Regions from separate parts of the Streptomyces sp. NPDC006463 genome, predicted to be linked through region 2. Evidence: riboswitches for the same ligand, from Rfam matches in the RefSeq annotation. Region 2 holds a riboswitch; each other region holds the start of a gene.
The links. Region 2 has a riboswitch for cyclic di-AMP ahead of ACFYOB_RS09735 (M23 family metallopeptidase). Riboswitches for the same ligand answer to the same signal wherever they lie in the genome.
Positions count from the first base shown of each region.

Region 1: linked by a shared signal. The riboswitch ahead of ACFYOB_RS16890 (peptidoglycan DD-metalloendopeptidase family protein) and the one ahead of ACFYOB_RS09735 (M23 family metallopeptidase) in region 2 are both predicted to bind cyclic di-AMP.
Region 3: linked by a shared signal. The riboswitch ahead of ACFYOB_RS14705 (transglycosylase family protein) and the one ahead of ACFYOB_RS09735 (M23 family metallopeptidase) in region 2 are both predicted to bind cyclic di-AMP.

Region 1 covers NZ_JBIAHP010000008.1:185,741-191,192, reverse strand. The annotation lists gene ACFYOB_RS16905 (ATP-binding protein) at 1-435, opposite strand, end outside; gene ACFYOB_RS16900 (MBL fold metallo-hydrolase) at 771-1,970, opposite strand; gene ACFYOB_RS16895 (SGNH/GDSL hydrolase family protein) at 2,103-2,888, opposite strand; gene ACFYOB_RS16890 (peptidoglycan DD-metalloendopeptidase family protein) at 3,052-4,071, opposite strand; cyclic di-AMP (ydaO/yuaA leader) riboswitch at 4,076-4,249, opposite strand; gene ACFYOB_RS16885 (tyrosine-protein phosphatase) at 4,565-5,356, shown strand; gene ACFYOB_RS16880 (aspartate aminotransferase family protein) at 5,402-5,452, opposite strand, start outside.
Region 2 covers NZ_JBIAHP010000004.1:119,542-124,993, reverse strand. The annotation lists gene ACFYOB_RS09745 (HPr family phosphocarrier protein) at 42-323, shown strand; gene ACFYOB_RS09740 (GntR family transcriptional regulator) at 633-1,310, opposite strand; gene ACFYOB_RS09735 (M23 family metallopeptidase) at 1,497-2,303, opposite strand; cyclic di-AMP (ydaO/yuaA leader) riboswitch at 2,317-2,475, opposite strand; gene ACFYOB_RS09730 (M16 family metallopeptidase) at 2,680-4,047, opposite strand; gene ACFYOB_RS09725 (M16 family metallopeptidase) at 4,068-5,423, opposite strand.
Region 3 covers NZ_JBIAHP010000007.1:79,567-85,018, reverse strand. The annotation lists gene ACFYOB_RS14725 (nucleoside triphosphate pyrophosphohydrolase) at 1-422, shown strand, start outside; gene ACFYOB_RS14720 (globin domain-containing protein) at 445-1,629, opposite strand; gene ACFYOB_RS14715 (cytochrome P450) at 1,779-3,065, shown strand; gene ACFYOB_RS14710 (transglycosylase family protein) at 3,208-4,227, shown strand; cyclic di-AMP (ydaO/yuaA leader) riboswitch at 4,504-4,676, shown strand; gene ACFYOB_RS14705 (transglycosylase family protein) at 4,680-5,387, shown strand.

The sequences.
Region 1 (5,452 bases), on a different contig from region 2:
CTCGTCCACGCCGGCCGGGTCGGCGCCGGGCGGTGGCCCGGTCGGTCCGCCACGCACGGGACGGGGCGGGGTCTCGCCCCGCTCCAGCCGGTCGGCGGCAGTCCGCAGCTCCTGGCGGCCGCGCACGCTGGAGCGGCGCAGTGACTCGCACCGGTCCCGGACGGCCTTGGCCGCGCGCTGGGCCCCGAGCAGGGCGGCGGCCAGGGCTCCGAGGACGAGGAGGGCGCAGCCGGTGAGCACCGGCCAGAGCCGGGCGTCCCGCTCGCCGGCTCCCCCGCCGAGCTGGAGCGTGAAGATGACCGCGGCGGTGCCGCTGAGCCCGGCGGCGAGCGTGGGCAGCACGGCGGCGCGGACCAGCTGAGGCCGTATCTGCCGGGCCGGACCGGTGACGGCGTGTCTCGACGGGGCGTGGCGGGCGGCGCGGAGTCCGGACATCGGCGTCCTCGGTACGTGGGGCCCGGCCCCCAGCGATCCCGGGGCCCGGTGTTGATCACCGGATACCCACGCTAGACCGCACCGTCCCGCGCCGGACGGCGAGTTGGGGAAGTTCGCGGGGGTGCTTCCCGCTCCCGGTGGAGCGCTCGTACAGCCGCCCGAATCCGCCGGGCCGCCTCCGCCCCGGACCGGCTACGGCCCGCCCCGAGGGCCGGGGCGCCGCCCGCTCAGCGGCGTACTCCCACCTCGGTCAAGCCCCCGCTCCGGGCGTGCCGCGCACCCCCCGCCGGGCCGGCCCCCTGGGACGGGGCCACCCGGCGGCGAGCCGCGGTCCGTCAGGACCCGACGGCCTCGGGCTCCTCGTGGATCACGACCGCCGGCCGCCCGGTCGTGATGGGATGCGGGGTCCCGGCCGGGGCGGCCGCGGCGCCCGTCACGAACGGGCGCCACCACGGCTCCGCCGGGGCATCGGCCGAGCCCGGTTCGAAGGGCTGGCCCGGGATCGGCAGGGCGATCGCCGATCCGGTGTCCGCGGCCGAGGCCAGGGTGCCCTCGCCCGGCTCGTCCCACGGGTGGAGGGCCAGGTTGAAGGTGCCCCAGTGGATCGGCAGCATCGTGCCGTGCGGGGCGCCGCCCTGCAGGTCCAGGTGGGCCTGCATGCCTTCCTCGGGCGTCATGTGGATGTCGGGCCAGTACTCCGAGTAGGCCCCGATCTGGATCATCGTGGCGTCGAACGGCCCGTGCTCGGCGCCGATCTCCTTGAAGCCGGGGAAGTAGCCGGTGTCCCCGCTGTGGTAGATGCGGTGCTCGTCGCCCGCGACGACCCAGGAGGCCCACAGGGTGTTCTGCTGGTTGCGCAGCCCGCGTCCGCAGAAGTGCCGGGCGGGGGTCGCCGTCAGCGAGAGCCCGGCGACTTCCGTGGTCTCGTTCCAGTCCAGCTCACGCAGCCGGTCGGCCGGTACGCCCCAGCGCTCCAGGTGCGCGCCGACGCCCAGCGGAACGGCGAATACCGTGTCGGTATCCGCCAGCGCCTTGATCGTCGGCAGGTCGAGGTGGTCGTAGTGGTCGTGCGAGATGACCACCACATCTGCCGTCCCCAGCGAGGCCAGCGGCACCGGCACGGGGTGCAGCCGCTTGGGGCCGGCGAAGGGGAAGGGGGAGCACCGCTCGCCCCACACGGGGTCGAAGAGCACCCGTCGGCCGTCGATCTCGGCGAGCACGCTGGAATGTCCCATCCAGGTGAGCCGCAGTCCGCTCACGGGCGGCTTCGCCAGCTCCGCGAGGGTCGTCGGGTACACGGGGATCGGCGCGCCGGGATTGCGCCGCAGCCGCTGTTCCTTGTGGAAGTAGATCTTGGCGAACTCCGCCATCGACCCCGAGGGCCTGGTCCGGGCCCCGACCGGATTCTGGAAGACGCCGTCGGCGAAGTTCGGCGAGCGGCGGATCCGCTCGAGCCGGGCGCCGGACGGGTCCGCGCCGAAGGCTTCGGGCCGCAGGGCGCGCAGCCGTGGACGCAGGGGACGGGAGCCGGTCAAAGCGCCTCCTGGGAGGATGGGGTCAGGATGGTCGTCGGTCTACGACCATCCCAACGCACACGTGCCCCGAAGGATTCCGCTTGCGGACCCCGTCCCCGCCGTCACCTCCTGGCACAGCGGAAGTCGGTCCGGCTACAGCGGAAGCAGGTCCGGCCGCTTCGCCTCCACGTGGTCCCCGGAGGACTCCCCGCGCAGCCGTCGGCCGATCCACGGCACCAGGTGCTCGCGCGCCCACTGGATGTTGTCCCGGGTCACGTCCACCGAGCCGCGCGGCCGCTCCGGCGGCCACGGCTGGTCGGGGTCGGCGGGCACCTCCAGCCCCAGCACCTGGGCGGCGCGCAGCGCGACCCGCGTGTGCCCCTCGGGCGACAGGTGCAGCCGGTCGGCGTCCCAGGCCCGCCGGTCCTGTACGGATTTCAGCGACCAGAGGTCGAGCACCGGGCAGTCGTAGCGGTCGGCGATCGCGCGGACGTGCGCGCTGTACGTCGCCACCTTGCCCCTCAGGTGCTTGAGGACCGGCACGCCCCGGGTGTCGAAGCCGGTGGTGATCATGACGTGCCCGACGGCCCCGGTGAGGTCGGCGACGGCCGCCTCGAACCGCTCCGCCACGTCGTCGGGGTCGCTGCCGGGCCGGATGATGTCGTTGCCGCCCGCGCAGAAGGTCACGAGGTCGGGCGCGAGCTCCTTGGCCCGCGGGACCTGTTCCGCCACGATCTGGTCGAGGAGCCGGCCGCGCACGGCCAGGTTCGCGTACCGGAAGTCGTGCTCGTCACGCCGGTCGGCCAGGAGCACGGCGAGCCGGTCCGCCCAGCCGAGAAAAGAATCCCCGGGTCCCGGGTCCCCCACGCCCTCGGTGAAGCTGTCCCCGATCGCCGCGTACGAGCCGATGGTCTTGAGTGTCGTCGTCGTCGCTGCCACGAGACGACATCCTTCACTCCCGTACACGACCTACGCCAACGTAAGCAGGGGTTGACGGACCGTGATCTTTACCACGCGGGGGATAAGGAATAGGTACGCGTGAGGCCGGGACCCCCCTCGGGCCCCGGCCTCACGCGTGCCGGTGTTGCGACGGCGGGTGCCGTCAGATGCTCACGCCCTTCGAGCGGAGGTAGGCGAGCGGGTCGATGTCCGAGCCGTAGGACGGGCCCGTGCGGATCTCGAAGTGGAGGTGCGGGCCGGTCGAGTTGCCGGTGGAGCCGGAGAGGCCGATGCTCTGGCCGCCGGTGACGCTCTGGCCCGCCGAGACGGACAGCACGGAGAGGTGTCCGTACTGCGAGTAGGTGCCGTCCGCGTGCCGGATGATGACCTCGTTGCCGTACGCACCGGCCCAGCCGGACGAGACGACGGTGCCCGCGCCGACGGCCTTGACGGTGGTGCCGGAGCTGGCGATGAAGTCGACGCCGGTGTGGTAACCGGAGGACCACATGCTGCCCGCGACCTTGTACTGGGTGGAGATCCCGCCACTCACCGGGGCCACGAAGCCGGAGGCCGACTGCTGCGCGGCCGGCGCCTCGGCGGCGGATTCCCGCTGCGCGGCCGGGGCCTCGGCGGCGGATTCCCGCTGCGCCGGAGCGGCCTTCTCGGCGGGCCTGGGAGCGGACTTCCTAGCCGGCTTCGGAGCGGCCTTGGGGGCCGGGGCCGCGGCCTCGGCCTTGGTCTCGGTCTCGGTCTCGACCTTGGCCTCGGCGCGAGCGGAGTCGGCCGGGGCCGCCGCGCCCTTCGCACCGAGGGTCAGCTTCAGGCCAGGGTGGATGAGGTCGGGGTTGGCGCCGACGGCCTCGCGGTTGTCGGAGTACAGCTCGTACCAGCCACCGGAGAGGTGACGCTCCGCGGCGATCTTGGAGAGGTAGTCGCCGGGCACGACCGTGTAGACGGTCGGCGCGGTCTCCACGGCGGCCGTCGGGGCGGCCTGGAGCGAGAGGGGAACCTGCGGCGCCACGGCGGGGGCCGCGGCCGGCGCCGCGGCCGGGGCGCCGGCCGCCTGGGCGCCTGCGGCGCCCAGCAGGGGCAGCGCGAGCGCCGCACCACCGGTGCCCGCGACAGCGAGTCCGCGGAACACGGAACGGGACTTGGGACGGCGGTGCTTACCCTTTGCGGACATCGCGAATTCCTCTCCGTCGCCTGCGAGGTGAGCTGTCGGGTTCGGACTGGAGATGTCCGGCTGTCCATGAACGGAACATGAACGACTTCACCCCGAGCGGCCCCGGGAAAAGATCCGGAACAGCGGCTTACCTGGTTCCCCCGCTCCTGCCGCGCGCGTGAATAGTCGAGTGCGGTTTCCGGGCGGCGGCAGGATTCGGCGGTCCACCCGGATCGATCGCGAAGGTAATCCCATAAGGCCGTACGTAACAAGCCGTGAATTCCCTGACGGAATAACAGGGATGAGACATCGACGGAATTCCGGTCACCCTGCGTCCATTCCCCGCCGCCAACGGGCCCACCGGCCGGGCCCTTCGGCTTTCGCGATCAGGCACGCACGGTCACCGTATGATCTGGCTCACGGGGCCCCGTCCGATCTCGCCGCCGTTTATGGCAAGTTGGCGCCAAGTAGCTCAATTCGGACAGATGGCCCACCACGAAGCGGAGGAGTACCCGTGACCCAGCAGATAGAGGAGCCGGAACTGTCCGGAGTGCGCAATTTCCGCGACGTGGGCGGATTGCCGACTTCCGACGGGCGAAGGGTCAAGACGGGACGACTGTTCCGAAGTGGACATCTTGCGCATGCCACTGAAACCGACGCAGAGTTCCTCGCCTCGCTCGGCCTCCACACCGTCTTCGACTTCCGCAACAACGCCGACCACGCCCTGGAGGGGCCGGACGTCGAACTGCCCGGCGTTCGGAACGTCAACATACCGCTCTCGGATCCGGCCGACGGCCGGGAGTTCTGGAAGATGGTCCGCGACGGCGACCTCGACCAGCTCCGCTCGATCCTGGGCGACGGGAAGGCCGCCGCCCGGATGACGAACTCGTACCGCGGGATCATCAAGCACCGCACCATCGAGCACAGCCGGGTGGTGCACGCCCTCGCCGAGGACAGCGTGCCCGCCCTCCTGCACTGCGCGGCGGGCAAGGACCGGGCGGGCCTGTCGATCGCCGTCACCCTGCTCGCGCTGGGCGTCGAGCGCGAGGCGATCGTGGCGGACTACCTGGAGTCGAACGCTCCGCACCGCCGCTACCGGGTACGCCGCAGCGGCGAGCAGGTCGAGGCCCGCTCCCCCGAGGCGATGGAGCTCCTCGCCCCGCTCTTCGACGCCCGCGCCGAGTACCTGGAGGCGGCCTTCGACACCATCGACGGGTACTGGGGCGGCGTGGACCGCTACCTGGCCGAGGGCCTCGGGCTCACACCCGAGACCCTCGGCCGGCTGCGGGAGCGGCTGCTCGACTGATGACGGCGGGGCAGGCCGTCACCGCTCCCGACGGCCTTCCCCCGGCTACCGCTGTGAGGTGGCCCCCGCCACCAGGGTCCTGGCGAAGTCCCACAT
Region 2 (5,452 bases):
AGACTGGTCTAGACAACCGTAAGAACCTGAAGGGCATCACCATGGCAGAGCGCCGCGTCAACGTCGGCTGGGCCGAGGGCCTGCACGCTCGTCCCGCCTCGATCTTCGTCCGTGCGACGACCGCTTCCGGCGTCCCGGTGACCATCGCCAAGGCCGGCGGCGACCCCGTCAACGCCGCTTCCATGCTGGCGGTTCTGGGCCTGGGCGCCCAGGGCGGCGAGGAGATCGTCCTCGCCTCCGAGGCCGACGGCGCGGAGGTCGCGCTGGACCGCCTCGCGAAGCTGGTCGCCGAGGGTCTCGAGGAGCTCCCCGAGACCGTCTGACCCTTCGGGTTCGAACCACGCGCTGCACCCGCCGGAGCCGCGGCCCCCACCACCCCGGGGCCGCGGCTCCGGCGTTCGCGGGTTCACCCGGCTCCACCCGGGGTCACGGAATACGGCCGCGCGAAACACGGCAGCGCGGGGGCACGGCGAATTCGGCGCCACGGAAATGCGGGCAGCCCGGGAATGCTCCGGCCCGGAAAAATGTACCGGCGCAGGAATTCGACTCCACGGGAATTCGGCGCGCAACAAATTCATGCGACCCGGAGATCCCGGCGGCACCCGGATAGGTCCCTTTGTATACGGGCCCTGTTAATGCCGGCCGCTCGCCATGTTTACGGCAGGTTGCGAAGTGCTCACCGTCGGCCGGAGCCGCGGCCGGTGCGCGGCGCTCGCCCGGTCGGCGTGGATCGCCGTCAGCGTCCGGGCCCGCTCCGCGTCCCCGCGCGCCACCGCGTCCACGATCGCCCCGTGCTCCGCCCATGACTCCACCGGCCGGGCCGGCGCCTCCACCACGTACATCCACGCCACCTTGTGCCGCATCTGCGTGAGCAGGGTGATCAGCCCGGGGCTCCCGGAGGCCTGCGCGAGCGTCTCGTGGAACCAGCTGCCCAGGGACCGCAGATCCTCGCCCTGGCCCCGCCTGGCCCGCTCCTGGCCCAGCCTCACCAGCCCGCGCAGCACCTTGAGGTGGGCCTCGGTGCGGCGCCGGGCCGCCCTGGCGGCCGCCAGGGGCTCCAGCAGCATCCGCACCTCCAGGAGGTCGGTGGCCTCCTGCTCGGTCGGCTCGGCCACACAGGCGCCCGCGTGGCGCCGCGTGGTCACGAACCCCTCGGACTCCAGGGTCCGCAGCGCCTCACGGACCGGGACGCGCGAGACGCCGTACCGGCGGGCCAGTACTTCCTCGGTCAGCCTGCCGCCAGGTTCGAAGACCCCGGAGACGATGTCGTCGCGGATTGCCGTGCATACCGCGTGCGCAGGAATACGCAAGACCGAACCTCCGCTATTTCCGACTGCCGCGCCCATTGGACATGCGCGTGCGCAACTCGACTCTATTGCAACACACGATAATTTCCGAGAGCGCTCGGAAATGCGAAACATTTACCCGGCGGAGCAGCACGAAGGCCCCGGCTCGGGAGCCGGGGCCTTCGGTGAAGCGGTGCGGTGCGGTGCGCGTCAGAGGCTGACGTCGTGCGAGCGCAGGTACGCGATCGGGTCGATGTCCGAACCGTAGCTGGCACCGGTGCGGGCCTCGAAGTGCAGGTGCGGGCCGCTGGAGTTGCCCGTGGAGCCCGACAGGCCGATCTGCTCGCCCGGGGTGACCTGCTCGCCGACGGAGACGCTCAGCGAGGACATGTGCCCGTACTGGGTGTACGTACCGTCGTTGTGCTTGATGACGACGTTGTTGCCGTACGCGCCGCCCCAGCCGGCCTCGACCACGACGCCGGCGCCCACCGCGTGGACGGAGGTGCCGGAGGCGGCGTGGAAGTCGATGCCGGTGTGGCTGCCGGAGGACCACATGCCGCCGCCCGCCTTGTACTGCGTGCTGACGTACGAGCCGTCGACCGGGGCGACGAAGGTGTTGAGGCGCTTGCGCTCCTCCTCGCGGGCCGCGCGCTCGGCGGCTTCGCGCTCGGCCTTCGCCTTGGCCTCGGCGAGGCGCTTGGCCTCGGCGGCCCGCTGCTTGGCGTCGGCCTCGGCCTGCGCCTGGGCGGCCGCGTGCTCGGCGGCCCGGTGCTGGGACGCGGCCTGGTTCTGGATGTCGTCCTGGAGGTCCTCGGCGACGACCACGGCGCCGAGAGCGTTGTCCTGGGTCGACTGGTGGTGGTCGCTGTTGTCCGCGGCGAAGGCCGGAGCGGCGAGGGAGCCGACGACACCAGTGGTGGCGAGGGCGGCTATGCCGGCGTAGCCGGCGGTCTTGCGGCTCAGACGGCTGGAACCACGGTGCTTACCGGAGCCGGCGGGACGACTGCCAAACGCCATGAAGGGGCTGATCCTTTCCTTCCTTCTCGCCTACCGGGTTAGCTGACGGGTTCGGAGCAGGAAGGTCTCCTACGGGCCCCCTCTTGCGAGGCGGTCCGATTCACCCCAGGGACACATGTGGGTCCCCGGCTCCCCAGGCTCGCGCCTGACGGGGACTCGGCGATCGCTGCCCGGTGCCGCGGATGCGACGAGTACAACTGACGGACAGCACAGGTGACGCTAGGCGGATCATCAGTCAATCGCCAAACAGACACGCCTTTTTGTTGCGTACGCCACACCACATAAAAGCAACCTCACCATCAAACGGACAAAAGGGCCCCGGCGGACATGCCCGCCAGGGCCCTTCGTGGATCGGCCAGTCGACCGACGGCTGCCGTCAGTTGGTGACGACGCTCACCTCGCCGATCCCGAGCGCGCGCACCGGCGCCTCGATCTGCGCGGCGTCTCCGACCAGGATGGTGACCAGCCGGTCCGCCGGGAATGCCTTCACGACCGCCGAAGTGGCCTCCACCGTCCCGGTTTCGGCCAGCTGCGCGTACAACTGCGCCTGGTAGTCGTCCGGCAGCTCCTGCTCGACCTGGTCCGCGAGGGTTCCGGCGACCGAGGCCGCCGTCTCGAACTTCAGCGGGGCCACGCCCACCAAGTTCTGCACCGCCACGTCCCGTTCGGCATCGGTCAGGCCGCCCTCCGCGAGGGTGCGCAGCACCTTCCAGAGGTCCTCCAGCGCCGGGCCGGTGTTCGGGGTGTCCACCGAGCCGCTGATGGCGAGCATCGAGGCGCCCTTGCCGTCGGCGGTCGAGCGCAGCACCTGGCCGAAGGCGCGCACGCCGTAGGTGTACCCCTTCTCCTCGCGCAGCACCTTGTCCAGGCGGGAGGTCAGCGTGCCGCCCAGGCAGTACGTGCCGAGCACCTGCGCCGCCCAGACCCGTTCGTGCCGGTCCGGCCCGATCCGGCCGATCAGCAGCTGCGTCTGGACCGCGCCCGGCCGGTCCACGATGACCACGCGGCCGGTGTCGTCGGCGGTCACCGGCGGCACCGGGAGGGGGTCGGCGGCGCCGCCCGTCCAGGCGCCCAGGGTGTCCGCGAGAACGGCGTCCAGGTCGATGCCGGTCAGGTCGCCGACGACCACCGCGGTGGCCGTGGCGGGGCGTACGTGGGCCTCGTAGAAGGCGCGTACGGCCGCGGAGTCGATCCGCGCGACCGTCTCCTCGGTGCCCTGGCGCGGGCGGGACATCCGCAGGGAGGCCGGGAACAGCTCCTTGGAGAGCTGCTTGGCGGCGCGGCGCTGCGGGTTGGCCAGCTCGTGCGGGATCTCGTCGAGCCGGTTGCGCACCAGGCGGTCGACCTCGGCGTCGGCGAAGGCCGGCGCGCGCAGGGCCTCGGCGAGCAGGCCGAGCGCCTTGGGCAGCCGGGAGGCCGGGACCTCCAGGGAGACCCGCAGGCCCGGGTGGTCGGCGTGCGCGTCGAGGGTGGCGCCGCAGCGCTCCAGCTCGGCCGCGAACTCCTCGGCGGAGTGCTTGTCGGTGCCCTCGGACAGGGCGCGGGCCATGATGGTGGCCACGCCGTCCAGGCCCTCGGGCTCGGCGTCCAGCGGAGCGGCGAGGTTGACCTCGACCGCGATGACCTGCTGGCCCGGGCGGTGGCAGCGCAGCAGGGTCAGGCCGTTGGCCAGGACCGAGCGGTCGGGGGCCGGGAAGGCCCACGGCTGCGGTTCCCCGGCCTGCGGGCGCGGGTGGAAGGTCATCGTGACGGCTGCGGTGTCGCTCACTGCTCCGCCCCTTCGTTCTCGTTCGCGTCGTTCTCGTCGGACTCGTCGGCGTCCGCGCCGATCGGCTCGTAGACCAGGACGGCGCGGTTGTCCGGGCGCAGCCGGGCCGCGGCCACGGCCTGCACTTCCTCGGCGGTGACGGCGAGGACGCGCTGGACGGCGGTCAGGGCCAGCTGCGGGTCGCCGAAGAGCACCGCGAAGCGGCACAGTTCGTCGGCGCGGCCCGCGACCGTGCTCAGCCGGTCCAGCCACTCCCGCTCCAGCTGCGCCTGGGCGCGCTCCATCTCCTCGGCCGTCGGGCCCTCGGCGGCGAACCGCGCGAGCTCCTCGTCCACGGCCGCTTCGATGTCGGGCACCTCGACCCCGCCGGACGTCTTGACGTCCAGCCAGCCCAGGGAGGGCGCGCCGGCCAGGCGCAGCATGCCGAAGCCCGCCGCGACGGCCGTCTGGTCACGGCGTACCAGGCGGTTGTGGAGCCTGGAGGACTCGCCGCCGCCCAGGACGGTCAGCGCCACGTCGGCGGCGTCGCACTCGCGGGTGCCGTCGTGCGGGAGCCGGTAGGCGGCCATCAGGGCGCGCGCCGGGACCTCCTCGACGATCTCCTCGCGCAGCTCCCGGCCGATGACGTCGGGCAGCGAGCCCTCACGGGGCGGCTGCTTGCCGTCGTGCGCGGGGATGGTGCCGAAGTACTTCTCGATCCAGGCGAGCGTGCGCTCCGGGTCGATGTCGCCGACCACCGACAGCACCGCGTTGTTGGGCGCGTAGTACGTACGGAAGAAGGCGCGCGCGTCCTCCAGGGACGCGGCGTCCAGATCGGCCATGGATCCGATCGGCGTGTGGTGGTACGGGTGGCCCTCGGGGTACGCGAGGGCGGTCAGCTTCTCGAAGGCCGTGCCGTACGGGACGTTGTCGTACCGCTGGCGGCGCTCGTTCTTGACGACGTCGCGCTGGTTCTCCATGGACTCGTCGTCCAGGGCGGCCAACAGCGAGCCCATGCGGTCCGCCTCCAGCCACAGCGCGAGCTCCAGCTGGTGGGTCGGCATGGTCTCGAAGTAGTTGGTGCGCTCGAAGCTGGTGGTGCCGTTCAGGGAGCCGCCGGCACCCTGGACGAGCTCGAAGTGCCCGTTGCCCGGTACGCTCGCCGAGCCCTGGAACATCAGGTGCTCGAAGAGGTGAGCCAGGCCGGTTCGCCCCTTGACTTCGTGGCGCGAGCCGACGTCGTACCAGAGGCAGACCGCGGCGACCGGGGTCAGGTGGTCCTCGGAAAGCACCACGCGCAAGCCGTTGGCCAGCCGGTGTTCGGTCGCTGTCAGGCCGCCGGAGCCGGCCTGGGCTGTGGCCGTGTGACCCATGGGCATGTGGTCCCTTCGATCGCGATGCA
Region 3 (5,452 bases), on a different contig from region 2:
GGATCGCGGAGGAGGGCACCGGGGACGGCGACGAGGCGTTCTCGATCGACGACGTGGCCGGGGCCCTGGTGGAGAAGCTGATCCACCGCCACCCGCACGTCTTCGGCGACGAGAAGGCCGAGACCCCGGAGGACGTCAGCGCCCACTGGCAGCGCACCAAGGCGGCCGAGAAGCGGCGGGAGTCCGTCACGGACGGGATTCCGGTGGGCCAGCCGGGACTGGCGCTCGCGGCCAAGCTCGCGGGCCGGGTCCGTACGGGCGGCGTGGCCGTCGAACTACCTCGCGGCGAGGGCATCGGGTACGAGCTGCTGGAGCTGGCGGCGCGCGCCGAGGCGGAGGGAATCGACCCCGAGACCGCGCTGCGCGCGGCGGCCCGCGTCTACCGGGACGCGATCCGTGCGGCCGAGGGCGTCGGCGAGTAGCCCTCAGCAGCGGTATGGCGTCTCAGTCGGCCCGGGGCGCGCGGCCCGCGGGGTCGTGCCAGTGCGGCGGCGGGCGGTTCAGGAACCATTCCCCGAACCCCAGCGGGCGGCCGTTCGGGCCGTGGCCCTTTCCGGCGGCTGGGACGGAGTCGTAGAAGATCCGGCCCGGGCGGGCGCCGAGCTCCTCCAGGAGGTACGCGGTCTCCTCGACGAACGGCGGCGGCCCGCTGAGGTAGACGTCCTGGTCGGGCCACAGGGCCCGGTTGCTGAGCGCGGTGGCCAGCCGGTCGGTGGCCTGGTTGCGGTGCCGCCCGGGAGCGGGCGTTATGTAGGTGACGCCGAGCCAGTCGCAGGCGGCGGCCCACTCGTCGATCAGCGGGCGGTCGTAGAGGTGGGCCGGGTCCCGCCCGACCACGAAGAGCCGCACGTCGTGTTCGGGCGGGTGCTTCCCGAGATCCTCCAGCATGGCCCGGACCGGCGCCCAGCCGGTCCCGGCGGCTATGAAGCTGGCCGGGCGGTCCGCGCGGCGGAAGGTCAGCTGCCCGCCGGCGGCGGCGAGCCGCAGGCGCTCGCCCGGCTGGACGTCGCGGACCAGGGCGGTGCTGACCCGCCCCCGCTGGATCCGGCTGACGTGCAGGTCCAGGGTGCCGTCGGGGCGGGGTGCGTTGCCGATGGAGTACGTGCGCCAGGTCTTCGGGACCCGCTCGCAGCTCACGCTCGTGTACTGGCCGGGTACATAGGGGAAGGGGGCGTGCGGCTCCAGGGTCAGCACGCCGATGTCCTGCCCGTACTGGAGGTGGCGCACGACCTCCGCGTCCCACCAGGGCGGGTCCTTGGCCGCGGCGGCGCCGGCCGTCATCGTGTCGGCTACCACCTGGTACGCCTCGCTCCAGGCCTTCTCCACCGCCGGGGTCCACGCCGATCCGGAGGTCGCGGCGAGGGCGGCGAGCAGGCTTTCGCCCACGGCCGCGTAGTGCTCGGGGCGGGCCTGGAACTTGCGGTGGTCGCGGCCCAGCTCGTGGAGATAGGGGACGAGGGTCTCGTTCTCCAGATGGGCGATCACGTGGGTGAGTGCGGCGAAGAGCCGGTCCCGCTGTCTCTCCATTTCCTCGAAGGAGGCCGGGAAGAGCTCACGGACTCCGGGGTTGTGCCAGAACAGGTGGGAGTAGAAGAACTTGACCGTGTGCTCGGCCCGTCTCTCCACCACCGCGAAGCTGCTTTTCAAGATCCTCACATCCACAAAACCGAAAGTAGGAATGTCGGACAAGGTGAGGTCAAGTGATGGCTGATCTACGGACAGCCGCGACGAACCACCCATTTGGGATCGGGGGGTGGGCGGCGGGATACGGTCAGCAGGTGCATGAGCAGACCCCCGCAGCCTCCGCCGACACCCCTTCGACCTCCCCTTCCGGCCAGGGACCGACCCTGTTCGACTGGGAGTTCGCGACCGATCCCTACCCCGCCTACGCCTGGCTGCGCGAACACGCGCCGGTGCACCGCACCAAGCTCCCCAGCGGGGTCGAGGCCTGGCTGGTCACCCGGTACGCGGACGCCCGCCAGGCCCTCGCCGACCAGCGGCTCAGCAAGAACCCGGCGCACCACGCGGAGCCGGCGCACGCCAAGGGCAAGACCGGGATCCCGGGGGAGCGCAAGGCGGAGCTGATGACGCATCTGCTCAACATCGACCCGCCGGACCACACCCGCCTGCGGCGGCTGGTGTCGAAGGCGTTCACCCCGCGCCGGGTCGCCGAGTTCACCCCGCGCGTGCAGGAGCTCACCGACCACCTCATCGACCAGTTCGCCCAGAGGGGGGAGGCTGACCTCATCCACGAGTTCGCCTTCCCGCTCCCCATCTACGCCATCTGCGAGATGCTCGGCGTACCGCGCGAGGACCAGGACGACTTCCGCGACTGGGCCGGGATGATGATCCGGCACGGCGGCGGACCGCGCGGCGGTGTCGCCCGCTCGGTGAAGCAGATGCGGACCTATCTCGGCGAACTCATCCACCGCAAAAGGGATGATCTGGGCAATGATCTGATCTCGGACCTGATCCGGGCGAGCGACCACGGCGACCACCTCACGGAGGCCGAGGCCACCGCCATGGCTTTCATCCTGCTTTTCGCCGGTTTCGAGACGACCGTGAACCTCATCGGCAACGGCGTCCACTCCCTCTTCATGAACCCCGGCGAGCGCGAGCGCCTCCAGCGCTCCCTCGCCGCGGGCGAGAGCGGCCTGCTGGAGACCGGGATCGAGGAACTCCTGCGCTACGACGGCCCGGTGGAGCTGGCCACCTGGCGGTTCGCCACCGAGCCGCTGACCCTCGGCGGGCAGTCGGTCGCGGCCGGGGACCCGGTCCTGGTCGTCCTGGCGGCCGCCGACCGTGATCCCGGGCGGTTCGCCGAGCCGGACACCCTCGACCTCTCACGCACCGACAACCAGCACCTCGGATACGGGCACGGCATCCACTACTGCCTGGGTGCTCCGCTCGCACGACTTGAAGGACAGACGGCGCTTGCGACTTTGCTCACGCGTCTGCCAGATCTGGAACTCGCGATTCCGTCAACTGACCTGCGTTGGCGCGGTGGTCTGATCATGCGCGGTCTGCGGACCCTACCCGTGCGCTTCACACCCCGAAACATTTGAAGGTCAACTGACCGGAAGTCAGTTGCCGACCCGAGTTGTGACAATCGTTCGAGGGCCGCTAGGTTCTGCCGTTACCCAGCCGTTATGCGAAAGGTGCAGCCTCATGCGTTCCGGGAACGGCCGTCACAGACGCCCCCGTCAGGTGCCCGCGATAGTCGTCACCGCAGGAGTCACAGGCTCCGCGCTGGCACTGCCGCTTCTTGCCGCCACCAACGCCTCCGCGGCCGACACCTCCACGTGGGACAAGGTCGCCGAATGTGAGAGCGGCGGCAGCTGGAGCGCCAACTTCGGCAGCGGCGAGTACGGCGGTCTCCAGTTCACCCAGGACGAGTGGCAGAGTGCCGGCGGCTCCGAGTTCGCCAAGCGGCCCGACCTCGCGAGCCGGTCCCAGCAGATCGCCGTGGCCGAGCGCGTACTGGCTTCCCAGGGCCCGCAGGCGTGGCCGCTGTGCGCGGCGTCGGCCGGGCTGGAGGGGCAGAGCCCCGCCGCGGCCGTCGACCCCGGCCTGCCCGGCGGTTCCGCCCTGAAGGGCCCGGCGCCGTCCCGGCCGGACGAGGAAGTGCCCTCCACGGGGAAGGGAAAGCCGTCCACGGACTTCGGTGCCCCGACCCCCGCCCCGAGCCCGTCGGCCACCCCCTCGTTCGTCATCCCCGACGGCCCGCTCGCGCCGTCCCTCGGACTGCCCGTCATGCCCTCGCCCGACGAGGTGACGCCGACCCCGACCGCCCCGGGCACGCCGACCGCCCCCGTGGACCCGAACGCGCCCACCACGCCGCCCGGCACCCCGGGCCAGCCCCCAGTGACCCCGGCCGACCCCACGGCCCCCGCAGCTCCGGGCGCCACGACCGACCCGAAGGCACCGGTCACCCAGGGCGCCCCGGCCACCCCGGGCGCCTCCACCAGCCCCACCGCACCGCCCGTCACGGCGGCCGAGGGCAGCGGCAAGCACCGCGGGGCCCCCGCGGCCGAGGCACCGGTCACATCTGATGCCGCGTCGAAGCCCTCGTACACCGTGCAGGCGGGCGACAGCCTGGTCACCATCGCGGATGCCAAGGGGGTCAAGGGCGGCTGGAAGGGGCTCTACGCGGCCAATGAGCAGGTCATCGGCGGGGACGCCGATCTGATCAAGCCCGGACAGAACCTGGATCTAACCGTGCAATAAGGGCACTTACGCCACCCGGAAAGAGTTGATTGCCCCTTTTCGGCAAGTGAGACATGCATCTCTTCCGGTCAACTGGCGTGTCTCGCCTTGGGGCTTCCGCAAACCCCGCCCTCACCTGCGCAAACACCCGTACGAGGAGCGCAAGTAGGGGTCGTTCCTCCCCGATGGCGGTCGTTGAACATCGGGGAGGGACCTGTCTACCTTCTGAATCGCTCGCCACCGCGAGCTCCTTCGACCGCATCGCCGAATCCTGCCGGCGGACGGAGGGAACAGTCGTCGCGTCAAGCGCCGAAGGCAGGAGCGGGGGAACCAAGGTAGGTGCCGGGAGCGGCCGTTGAGAGACGGTCACGCCACCGGCTAGGGGTTAAGACGTGCGCTAGGTCGCACGGCCGGGCAACTCACTCGCCCGAACCCGACAGCTCACCTCGTAGGCGTCGGTGAGGAGAAACTCCATGCTGCTTTCCGGCAAGGGCAAGCACCGCCGCGGTACCGCCATCGAGCGCACCGCCCGCATCGTCACGCTCGCCGGTGTCGCCGGTGTGGCCGTCGCCGCCCCCCTGATGGCCGCCGGTTCCGCCAGCGCCGCCAGCGCCTCCGAGTGGGACCGCGTCGCGCAGTGCGAGTCCGGCGGCAACTGGGCCATCAACACGGGCAACGGCTACTACGGCGGCCTGCAGTTCTCGTCGTCCACCTGGGCCGCGTACGGCGGCAAGTCGTACGCCGCGCAGGCCAACCAGGCCTCGAAGTCCCAGCAGATAGCCATCGCGGAGAAGGTCCTCAAGGGCCAGGGCAAGGGCGCCTGGCCGTCCTGCGGCGTGGGTCTGTCGAACTCCTCCTACACCGGGGGCGGTGCGGCCGAAACGCCGAAGAAGACGGAGAAGAAGACCGAGACCAAGAAGACCCAGCCGAAGAAGACCGAGCCGAAGAAGGAGACGAAGCGCTCCGAGACCCCGGCTCCGACCACCCGCTCCGAGCGCTCCGAGGCCCCGGCCCCGAAGACCGGCAACGGCGCGTACGAGGTCAAGTCGGGCGACACCCTGGGCACCATCGCCGAGGCCAACGGCGTCAAGGGCGGCTGGGAGAAGCTCTTCGAGCTGAACAAGGACATCGTCTCGGACGCCGACCTGATCTTCCCGGGTCAGAAGCTGAAGCTCAGCTGAACACTGCGGCAATAGCCGCAGGAGTCGCAGCAACGCTCACCATCCCCACCGCCCGGCGCGTCTCC